Regions from separate parts of the Pseudomonas sp. IAC-BECa141 genome, predicted to be linked through region 2. Evidence: predicted binding sites of a transcription regulator. Region 2 holds the regulator's gene; the other holds the start of a gene.

What was found. Region 2 encodes FliA, which starts transcription of late flagellar genes. Its sites were predicted from a motif close to CTAAAGTTTNNNNNNNNNNNGCCGNTAA; they were not measured.
Region 1: the regulator FliA is predicted to act here: its motif matches at 1,816-1,843, upstream of I5961_RS22465 (flagellar protein MotY).

The regions. Positions count from the first base shown of each region.
Region 1 covers NZ_CP065410.1:4,914,613-4,917,838, reverse strand. The annotation lists gene rnt (ribonuclease T) at 32-706, opposite strand; gene pyrC (dihydroorotase) at 703-1,749, opposite strand; gene I5961_RS22465 (flagellar protein MotY) at 1,910-2,818, shown strand; gene I5961_RS22460 (argininosuccinate synthase) at 2,948-3,226, shown strand, end outside.
Region 2 covers NZ_CP065410.1:1,746,886-1,754,837, reverse strand. The annotation lists gene I5961_RS07935 (protein-glutamate methylesterase/protein-glutamine glutaminase) at 1-514, opposite strand, end outside; gene I5961_RS07930 (chemotaxis protein CheA) at 564-2,843, opposite strand; gene I5961_RS07925 (protein phosphatase CheZ) at 2,883-3,671, opposite strand; gene I5961_RS07920 (chemotaxis response regulator CheY) at 3,690-4,061, opposite strand; gene fliA (RNA polymerase sigma factor FliA) at 4,229-4,969, opposite strand; gene fleN (flagellar synthesis regulator FleN) at 4,966-5,796, opposite strand; gene flhF (flagellar biosynthesis protein FlhF) at 5,910-7,250, opposite strand; gene flhA (flagellar biosynthesis protein FlhA) at 7,262-7,952, opposite strand, start outside.

The DNA.
Region 1 (3,226 bases), 3.1 Mb from region 2:
TTTTTCATGCTCGGAAGAAACCCGACGATGATCAGTCGTCGAAGTCTTCCCAGCCGCCCATCTGTTTCCAGCGGTTGACGATGCCGCAGAACAGCTCGGCCGTCTTCTCGGTGTCGTAACGCGCGGAGTGCGCTTCACGGCCGTCGAAGTCGATGTCGGCTGCCTGACAGGCTTTCGCCAGTACGGTTTGGCCGTATGCCAGACCGGCGAGGGTCGCGGTGTCGAAGCTGGAGAACGGGTGGAACGGGTTGCGCTTCATGTCCAGCCGCGCGACGGCGGCGTTGAGGAAGCCCAGGTCGAAGCTGCTGTTGTGGCCGACCAGAATTGCCCGTTTGCAGCCGTTGGCTTTCAAGGCCTTGCGCACGCCACGGAAGATGTCGGTCAGCGCTGTTTCTTCGCTGACGGCCATGCGCAACGGATGATCGAGCTTGATCCCGGTGAACTCCAGTGCCGCCGCTTCAACGTTGGCGCCTTCGAACGGCTCGACGCGGAAGAAGTAGGTGTGATCCGGGAACACGAAACCCTTTTCATCCATGGCGATGGTGGTCGCGGCAATCTCCAGCAGAGCGTCGGTGGCCGAGTTGAAGCCACCGGTTTCTACGTCGACGACAACCGGCAGGTAGCCGCGAAAGCGTGCTGCCATTGGATGGCGCGAACCGCCGCCACCTTGACCGTCCAGTTCGTCGTCGAAATGGTCTTCACTCACGCGTGTTCCTCCAGCAGGCGCCAGCGCAGTTTTTCACCGGCGCGCAGCGGGATAACGGTCAGCTCGCCGAAAGGCAGGCTGGTCGGTGCGGTCCATTCGTCACGAACCAGGGTGATGCGATCGGTGTTTGCTGGCAGGCCATAGAAGCGCGGGCCGTTGAGGCTGGCGAACGCTTCGAGCTTGTCCAGCGCGTTGCGCTGTTCAAAGGCTTCGGCGTACAGCTCGATGGCGGCGTACGCGGTGTAGCAGCCGGCGCAGCCGCAGGCTGCTTCTTTGGCGTGCTGGGCGTGCGGTGCCGAGTCGGTACCCAGGAAGAACTTTGCGCTGCCGCTGGTGGCGGCGTCGAGCAGGGCTTCCTGGTGCGTGTTGCGCTTGAGGATCGGCAGGCAATAGAAGTGCGGCCGGATCCCGCCTACCAGCATGTGGTTGCGGTTGTAGAGCAGGTGATGCGCGGTGATGGTCGCGCCGACGTTGGCCGAGGCCTCGTTGACGAACTGCACGGCATCGCCGGTAGTGATGTGTTCGAACACCACTTTCAGTGTCGGGAAACGCTCGACCACGCGGCGCATGTGCTCATCGATGAAGATTTTTTCGCGGTCGAACACGTCGACGTCGCCACGGGTGACTTCACCGTGGATCAACAGCGGCATGCCGACTTCGGCCATGGCTTCCAGCGCCGGGAAAATCTTGTCGATGCTGGTGACCCCGGAATCGGAGTTGGTGGTGGCGCCGGCCGGGTACAGCTTGGCGGCATGCACGAAACCGCCGGCCTTGGCCTCACGGATTTCTTCGGGCTGGGTGCGGTCGGTGAGGTACAGCACCATCAGCGGCTCGAAACGACTGCCGGCCGGGCGGGCAGCGAGAATCCGCTGGCGATAGCCGTCGGCTTCAGCGGCGTTGCGCACCGGAGGTACCAGGTTGGGCATGATGATTGCGCGACCAAAGGTGCGCGCGACATCCGCAACGGTATTGGTCAACACGGCACCATCGCGAAGATGAATGTGCCAGTCGTCGGGACGCAGCAGGGTCAGGCGGTCGGACATGAGGGAATTCCAGGCGGGTCAAACTGAGGCGAATGCTACCGGAAAAGACTCTTGCAGGCACTCGCTATCAAGTTTTGCGACGAGCGTCCGATATCCCAAAGGTATGCCGTAAAGATGTATGTCTCGGTCTTTTTTGTTGTAGAAGCCAATGGAGCCTCCCGTGCGCCAGCGATATTTAGCCTTGCTCAGTGTGTTTGCCAGCCTTCCCGCGATGGCACTGACCTACCAGACACGTCTGGAGAACATTGAGTGGACGGTCGAAGGCGACAAGTTCGAGTGCCGCCTGACGCAGCCGATCACCGACTTCGGCTCGGGGCAGTTCGTGCGCAAGGCCGGCGAGCAGGCGATCTTCCGTCTGAATGCCTACAACGCGATGCTGGGCGGTGGTTCGGCAACCTTGCTGGCGGCGGCCGCGCCCTGGCAGCCGGGACGCAATGACATCAACCTGGGCAGTGTCAGGATCGGCACCGGCAACGTGCTGTTCAACAGTTCGCAATCGCAGGCTGGCGGGCTGATCAGCGGTTTGCTGGAAGGTCGTAGCCCGGTGGTGCGACGTGCCTCCGGTGATGGACGGGTCTCCGAAGTGCGGCTGCTGCCGGTCAAGTTCAGCAAGGCGTTCAACGACTACCAGACCTGCGTGGCGAAATTGCTCCCGCAGAATTTCGATCAGGTCAAAAACTCGCAGGTCGGTTTTCCGGGCGAAGGCACCGATCTGGACGCCGCCGCGAAAGCCAAACTGCAAGTGATGCTCGAATTCATGAAGGCCGATCCGACGGTCAATCACATTGAGCTCGACGGCTATTCCGACAACAGTGGCAATCGCCTGACCAATCGTGAGTTGTCGCGCCGTCGTGCGCTGGCGGTGGTCGATTTCTTCAAGGCCAACGGCATCGCCGAATCGCAGATCACCGTGCGTTTCCACGGCGAACAATACCCGCTGGTCCCGAACACCAACGCCGCCAACCGGGCGAAAAATCGCCGGGTCAGCGTGAAGTTGGCCCGGGTGGCACCGGTTACCGCCCCAGCACCTCAAGCCAGCACGCCTGCCAACACGGCGGCGACTTCCTGACCTGTCGGTCATCGTCGCCCTCTCGACAGATTCTGTCGCTTTGTCGTCTTAAGCTGTCGCGCCTCTGTAAATTATCGCGTTTGAGCGGTAGACTCCTCGGCTTTCCGTAGAACCCCGTGGAGTGATGGCATGGCGGACGTAAACAAGGTCGTTCTGGCGTATTCCGGCGGCCTGGACACTTCGGTGATCCTCAAGTGGCTGCAGGATACTTATAACTGTGAAGTCGTGACCTTCACCGCTGACCTGGGTCAGGGCGAAGAAGTCGAGCCGGCCCGCGCCAAGGCGCAGGCCATGGGCGTCAAAGAAATCTACATCGACGACCTGCGCGAAGAATTCGTGCGTGACTTCGTGTTCCCGATGTTCCGCGCCAACACTGTTTACGAAGGCGAGTACCTGCTGGGTACTTCC
Region 2 (7,952 bases):
GTGCCGGACGGGCCGGAGCACTGTGGCTGCCAAAACTCGAAGTCGCCGGCGCAGGAGTCGGCGCAGGTGCAGGTGCAGCGGCAGGCGCCGGCGCACTGTAGGCACTGAAACGACGGTTGCTGCGCGAGATGCTGTGTACCTTCTCGCACAGCAGTTGCTTGACCTTCTCCGGATTGCGGGAGATGTCTTCGAAATTCTTCGGCAGGAAATCCACCGCGCCGGCATCCAGCGCATCCAGGGTGACCCGGGCGCCTTCGTGGGTCAGCGAGGAGAACATCAACACCGGCGTCGGGCAGCGCTGCATGATGTGCCGCACGGCCGTGATGCCATCCATCATCGGCATCTCGTAGTCCATGGTGATCACATCCGGCTTGAGGGCCTGGGCCTGATCGATCGCCTCTTTACCGTTGGTTGCCGTGCCGACAACCTGGATGCTCGGATCCGCTGAAAGAATTTCCGAGACGCGGCGGCGGAAAAAACCCGAATCGTCCACCACCAGGACTTTGACTGCCATAAACACTCCATTAGGTGCGGCGGGACGTTGTCGCCCCGCCGCCCCGGATTCAAATACGCCGTGCGGCGTAACGCTTGAGCATGCTCGGAACATCGAGAATCAGTGCAATGCGGCCGTCACCGGTGATGGTGGCGCCGGACATGCCCGGGGTTCCCTGCAGCATCTTGCCCAATGGCTTGATGACCACTTCTTCCTGGCCGACCAGTTGATCGACGACGAAGCCGATCCGCTGGGTGCCCACCGAAAGGATCACCACATGGCCTTCGCGCTGCTCTTCGTGAGCGGCGGAGCTGACCAGCCAGCGCTTGAGGTAGAACAACGGCAGCGCCTTGTCCCGCACGATCACCACTTCCTGGCCGTCCACCACGTTGGTGGTCGACAGGTCGAGGTGGAAGATTTCGTTGACGTTCACCAGCGGGAACGCGAACGCCTGGTTGCCGAGCATCACCATCAGGGTCGGCATGATCGCCAGCGTCAGCGGCACCTTGATGACGATCTTCGAGCCCTGGCCCTTGGTCGAGTAGATGTTGATCGAGCCGTTGAGCTGGGAAATCTTGGTCTTCACCACGTCCATGCCGACACCACGGCCGGACACATCGGAGATCTCGGTCTTGGTCGAGAAACCCGGGGCGAAAATCAGGTTGTAGCACTCGGTGTCGCTCAGGCGATCGGCGGCATCCTTGTCCATCACACCGCGTTTCACGGCGATGGCACGCAGGACGTTCGGGTCCATGCCTTTGCCGTCGTCGGAGATCGACAGCAGGATGTGGTCGCCTTCCTGCTCGGCAGCCAGGATCACCTTGCCGCCACGGGCCTTGCCCGAGGCTTCGCGTTCTTCCGGCGACTCGATGCCGTGGTCGACCGCGTTGCGCACCAAGTGGACCAGCGGGTCGGCCAGCGCCTCGACGAGGTTCTTGTCGAGGTCGGTCTCTTCACCCACCAGTTCCAGGTTGATCTCTTTCTTGAGCTGACGCGCCAGGTCGCGAACCAGACGCGGGAAGCGGCCGAAGACTTTCTTGATCGGCTGCATCCGGGTCTTCATGACGGCGGTCTGCAAGTCGGCGGTGACTACGTCCAGGTTCGACACGGCCTTCTGCATCGACTCGTCGCCGCTGTTCAGGCCCAGACGTACCAGACGGTTACGCACCAGCACCAGCTCACCGACCATGTTCATGATTTCGTCGAGACGCGCGGTGTCAACGCGAACGGTGGTCTCGGCTTCGCTCGCCGGTTTTTCCGGTGGCGGAGTCGCCGGTGCACGGGCCGGAGCCGGTGCCGCAGCGGCAGCCGGTTTCGCCGGTTCGGCTTTCGGCTCAGGCGCTTTCGCGGCGGGTTTTGCCGCAGCGGCCGGGGCCTTGGCAGCAGGCGCTGCAACAGCTGCAGCATTGCCGGCGGTCACGACGGCGCCGGTGGCGACATCAGTGAACTTGCCTTTGCCATGCAGATCGTCGAGCAGCGCTTCGAACTCGTGGTCGGTGATCAGATCGCTACCGGCCGCAGCCGCTGCCGGAGCAGTCGTCGCAGGAACCGAAGCAATCGCCGACTCCAGCGCATCGACGGCAAAGTTGCCCTTGCCGTGCAACTGATCGAGCAAGGCTTCGAATTCGTCGTCGGTGATGTCCGAGCTGTCGCCCGCCGCCGGAGCCGCCGGGGCAGCGGCCGCCGGGGCCACGGCGTCGGCCGCGAACTGGCCCTTGCCATGCAACTGGTCGAGCAGCGACTCGAACTCGGCGTCGGTGATTTCATCGCTGGCCGCCTCGTCGGAAGCAGGCGCGGCGGCAGCCGCCGGGGCCTCGGCTTCAGCCTTGACGGCGCTCAGCGAGTCCAGCAACTGTTCAAATTCGTTATCGGTGATGTCGCCGGAGTCGCCGGTTTCGTTTTCAACGACCAGCTCTTCGATCATCTCGGCAACGGGCGAAGCCGGGGCTTCATCCGCCGATTGCGGCTCGGCCAGGCGCGCCAGAGCGGCCAGCAGTTCCGGGGTGGCGGCGGTGATCGGGCTGCGATCACGGACTTCGCCGAACATGCTGTTCACCGCGTCCAGCGCTTCGAGCACCACGTCCATCAGTTCTGCATCGACGCGTCGCTCACCCTTGCGCAGGATGTCGAACACGTTTTCGGCGATGTGACAGCACTCCACCAGCTCGTTGAGCTGAAGGAAGCCGGCGCCCCCTTTTACAGTGTGGAAACCGCGAAAAATTGCGTTGAGCAGATCTGCGTCATCCGGGCGGCTTTCCAGCTCGACCAGTTGTTCGGACAGTTGCTCAAGAATCTCGCCGGCCTCAACCAGGAAATCCTGAAGGATCTCTTCATCGGCGCCGAAGCTCATTAATGGGGTGCTCCTACAGGTCTAAAAACCCAAAAAAACTCAAAATCCAAGGCTGGATAGCAAATCGTCCACATCGTCCTGACCGGACACAACGTCTTCTCGTTTATCGGCATGAATCTGCGGACCTTCACCCTGCGAGAGATGTTTTTGTGGATCTTTTTCAGCAAGCATCGCCGCACGGTCATGTTCGATGCCCGCAAAGCGGTCCACCTGGCTGGCCATGAGCACGAGCTTGAGCAGGTTGCTTTCGACTTCGGTGACCAATTGGGTCACACGCTTGATCACTTGACCGGTGAGGTCCTGGTAATCCTGGGCGAGCAGAATGTCGTTCAGATTGCTCGACACCGCGCGGTTGTCCGCGCTGCTGCGTGCCAGAAAACCGTCGACCCGGCGCGCCAGTTCACGGAACTCTTCAGCCCCGACCTCACGGCGCATGAAGCGGCCCCAGTCGGCGCTCAAGGCCTGGGCTTCGTCAGCCAGGCCATTGACCACAGGGGTCGCGCTCTCCACCAGATCCATGGTGCGGTTGGCGGCAGCTTCGGTCAGTTTGACCACGTAGCCCAGGCGCTCGGTAGCGTCGGTGATTTGCGACACTTCCTCAGCCTGTGGCATGTGCGGATCGATCTGGAAATTGACGATCGCACTGTGCAGTTCACGCGTGAGCTTGCCCACTTCCTGGTACAGGCCACGGTCACGGGTCTGATTGAGCTCATGGATCAGTTGCACCGCGTCGCCGAACCTGCCCTTTTCAAGGCTTTCGACCAGTTCGACCGCGTGTTTTTTCAGGGTCGACTCGAAGTCGCCCTGTGAAGATTCTTTATGCTCCATAGCTCCCCCGCGCGTTCATCAGCCGATGCGTTCGAAAATCTTCTCGATTTTTTCTTTCAACGCCTGGGCCGTGAAAGGTTTGACCACATAGCCGTTCACGCCGGCCTGGGCCGCTTCGATGATCTGCTCGCGCTTGGCTTCAGCGGTCACCATCAGCACCGGCAGGTGCTTGAGTTTTTCATCGGCGCGCACGTGGCGCAGCAGGTCGATACCGGTCATGCCGGGCATGTTCCAGTCGGTCACCAGAAAGTCGATGCTGCCGCTGTTGAGCACCGGAATGGCGGTGGTGCCATCGTCGGCTTCAACGGTGTTGGTGAACCCCAGATCACGCAACAGGTTCTTGATGATCCGCCGCATCGTTGAGAAGTCATCAACGATGAGGATTTTCATGTCTTTGTTCAATTCGACCTCCAAGCAGTCTTAAACGCGCCCAGCACCTGGACGCGCCATTTCAATCAATCCGGCAAAACACTCGATGACTGTCTGGAGCACAACAGATCGAGACCGGTGCCGTTCACCACCGCACCAGCCTCGTTCGCAGTGTCCCCACACTGCCTTCAGCGCGCTCGCCACTCCCCCAAACGCCCCCGCAAGCGGGCCGCGCACTGGCTGTGTAACTGGCTGACCCGCGATTCACTGACGCCAAGGACTTCACCGATCTCCTTGAGGTTCAGCTCTTCGTCGTAGTACAGCGCCAACACCAGTCGCTCACGCTCCGGCAAATTGGCAATCGCGTCCGCCAGCGCGGCCTGGAAACGTTCGTCCTCCAGATCGCGCGACGGCTCCAGATGAGCACTGGCGCCATCCTCGTGCAGCCCTTCGTGTTCGCCGTCCTGCAACAGGTCGTCGAAACTGAACAGCCGGCTGCCCAGGGTGTCGTTCAAAATCCCGTAGTAATCGTCGAGACTCAATTGGAGTTCGGCCGCAACTTCGTGATCTTTAGCGTCACGGCCGGTTTTAGCTTCAATTGCTCGAATCGCGTCGCTGACCATGCGCGTATTGCGGTGAACCGAGCGCGGTGCCCAGTCCCCCTTACGGACTTCATCGAGCATCGCACCGCGGATCCGGATGCCCGCGTACGTTTCAAAACTGGCGCCCTTGCTCGCGTCGTATTTGGTCGAGACTTCAAGCAGGCCGATCATCCCGGCCTGGATCAGGTCTTCGACCTGCACACTGGCCGGCAATCGCGCCAGCAAGTGGTAGGCGATGCGCTTGACCAGCGGCGCGTAACGCTCGATCAGCTCGTACTGCGCATCACGCGCCGACTTTTTGTAAAGGTTCATACCGCTGGCGGTCATAGCACAGGTCCTGCCGTTTGCTGCACGAGGCGCTCGACGAAAAATTCGAGGTGGCCGCGCGGATTGGCGGGCAGCGGCCAGGTGTCGACCTTCTGTGCGATCGCCTTGAACGCCAGTGCGCACTTGGAACGCGGGAAGGCTTCATAGACCGCACGCTGCTTCTGCACCGCTTTGCGCACGCTTTCGTCGTAGGGCACCGCGCCGACGTATTGTAGGGCGACGTCGAGGAAGCGATCCGTGACCTTGGTCAACTTGGCGAACAGATTGCGACCTTCCTGCGGGCTCTGGGCCATGTTGGCCAGGACGCGGAAGCGGTTCATGCCGTAATCGCGGTTCAGCAGCTTGATCAGCGCGTAGGCGTCGGTGATCGAGGTCGGCTCGTCGCAGACCACCAGCAACACTTCCTGCGCTGCGCGAACGAAACTGACTACCGAGTCACCAATACCTGCAGCGGTGTCGATCACCAGCACGTCGAGGTTGTCGCCGATGTCGCTGAAGGCCTGGATCAGGCCGGCATGCTGGGCCGGGCTCAAGTGAACCATGCTCTGGGTGCCGGAAGCGGCCGGCACGATGCGGATCCCGCCGGGGCCCTGCAACAGCACGTCGCGCAGCTCGCAGCGGCCTTCGATCACATCGGCCAGGGTACGTTTGGGGGTGAGGCCCAGCAGAACGTCGACGTTCGCCAGCCCCAGGTCGGCGTCCAGCAGCATGACCCGACGGCCAAGCTCTGCCAGGGCCAGGGACAAGTTCACTGACACATTAGTCTTGCCGACGCCACCTTTGCCGCCGGTCACCGCGATCACCTGTACGGGATGCATGCTGCCCATGTTATTTCTTTACCTTGTCTTGCATAGACGGAGGCCACATTACTGGCTGCGCGTTCACAACCGGAACAATGCATGGCAGACCATCGATGTAGGTACAAAAACGGTTCATTACCTCAGCCAACCTGCTTGGTCGGGCTGTGGTAGATATCAGCGAACATGTCAGCCATGGCTTCTTCGCTGGGTTCTTCCTGCATTTGCACACTGACGGCGCGGCTGACCAGTTGATGACGGCGCGGCAGATGCAGATCATCCGGAATACGCGGCCCATCGGTCAGGTAGGCAACCGGCAGTTCGTGACTGATCGCCAGGCTCAACACTTCGCCAAGGCTTGCCGTCTCATCCAGTTTAGTCAGGATGCACCCGGCCAGCCCGCAACGCTTGTAACTGTGATAAGCGGCGGTTAGAACCTGTTTCTGGCTGGTGGTTGCCAGCACCAGATAATTTTTTGACCGAATGCCACGACCGGCCAGACTTTCCAGCTGCATGCGCAGGGCCGGATCGCTGGCCTGCAGGCCGGCGGTGTCGATCAGCACCACGCGCTTGCGCAGCAGAGGATCCAGCGCCTGCACCAGGGACTGGCCCGGATCGACGTGGGTCACCGACACATTGAGGATGCGGCCCAGCGTTTTGAGCTGCTCCTGCGCGCCGATGCGGAAACTGTCCATGCTCACCAGCGCGATGTTCTGCGCGCCGTACTTGAGCACGTAGCGGGCGGCCAGTTTGGCCAGGGTGGTGGTCTTGCCCATGCCGGCAGGACCGACCATGGCAATGACCCCGCCCTCTTCCAGCGGCTCGACTTCCGGCACGGCAATCATTCGTGCCAGATGCGCCAGCAGCATGCGCCAGGCCTGACGAGGCTCGTCGATCTCGGTGATCATCGACAGCAGATCGCGGGACAGCGGGCCGGACAAACCGATGCGTTGCAGACGACGGTACAGATTGGCCTGGGCCGGACGACTGCCTTGCAACTGGTTCCAGGCCAGGGTGCCGAGTTGCACTTCCATCAGTTCGCGCAGGCTGTTGAGTTCAAAACGCATCGAGTCCAGCGCACGCGGGTCAACGCCAGCGGAAACCGGTGCAGGCGCCGGTGCCGGACGGGCCGGAGCCTCGTAGGTCGGTTCGGTCAGCGGTTCGGCAGCGGTCAGCGGCAGGCCGGCCGTCAACGGCAACCCGGCGAACAGCTGGCGATTGGTGTTGCCGTCGGCTTCGCCACGCAGGCTCAGCTCGGCCTGGGCGGTGACGATGCGCGACTGAGTCTTGCGCAGCTCATCCTCGAGTTCCATGTTCGGAACACGCGGGGCCAGCGCCGACAGTTTGTAATCGAGCGCCGCCGTCAGCTCGACGCCGCCGGCGATGCGGCGGTTGCCAATAATGGCGGCATCAGCGCCCAGCTCATCACGAACCAGCTTCATGGCCTGACGCATATCGGCGGCGAAAAAACGCTTAACTTGCATAAACCACTACCTCAGCCGTTGGGCCCTACTGTCGCAACGATGGTCACTTGCTTGTTGTCCGGAATTTCCTGGTAGGCCAGCACATGCAGTCCGGGAACTGCCAGGCGACCAAAGCGCGAGAGCATCGCGCGAACCGGGCCTGCTACCAACAGGATCACCGGCTGACCTTGCATTTCCTGGCGCTGCGCCGCTTCAATCAGCGAACGCTGCAGCTTCTCGGCCATGCTCGGCTCCAGCAGAACGCCCTCTTCCGAGCCTTGTCCTGCCTTCTGCAGACTATTGAGCAATATTTGTTCCAACCTTGGCTCCAGCGTGATAACTGGCAGCTCCGACTCAGTCCCTACAATGCTTTGGACGATGGCACGGGAAACGCCGACCCGCACAGCGGCCACCAAAGCGGCGGTATCTTGACTCTTGGCGGCATTGTTGGCGATGGCTTCGGCAATGCTGCGGATATCGCGCACCGGCACGTGTTCGGCCAGCAACGCCTGCAATACTTTGAGCAGCTGCGACAGCGTGACCACGCCCGGCACCAGCTCTTCGGCCAGCTTCGGCGAGCTCTTGGCCAGCAATTGCATCAGTTGCTGTACTTCTTCGTGGCCGATCAGCTCGCTGGAGTGCTTGTACAGAATCTGGTTCAAGTGGGTCGCAACCACGGTGCTGGCATCGACCACGGTGTAACCGAGCGATTGCGCCTGCGCG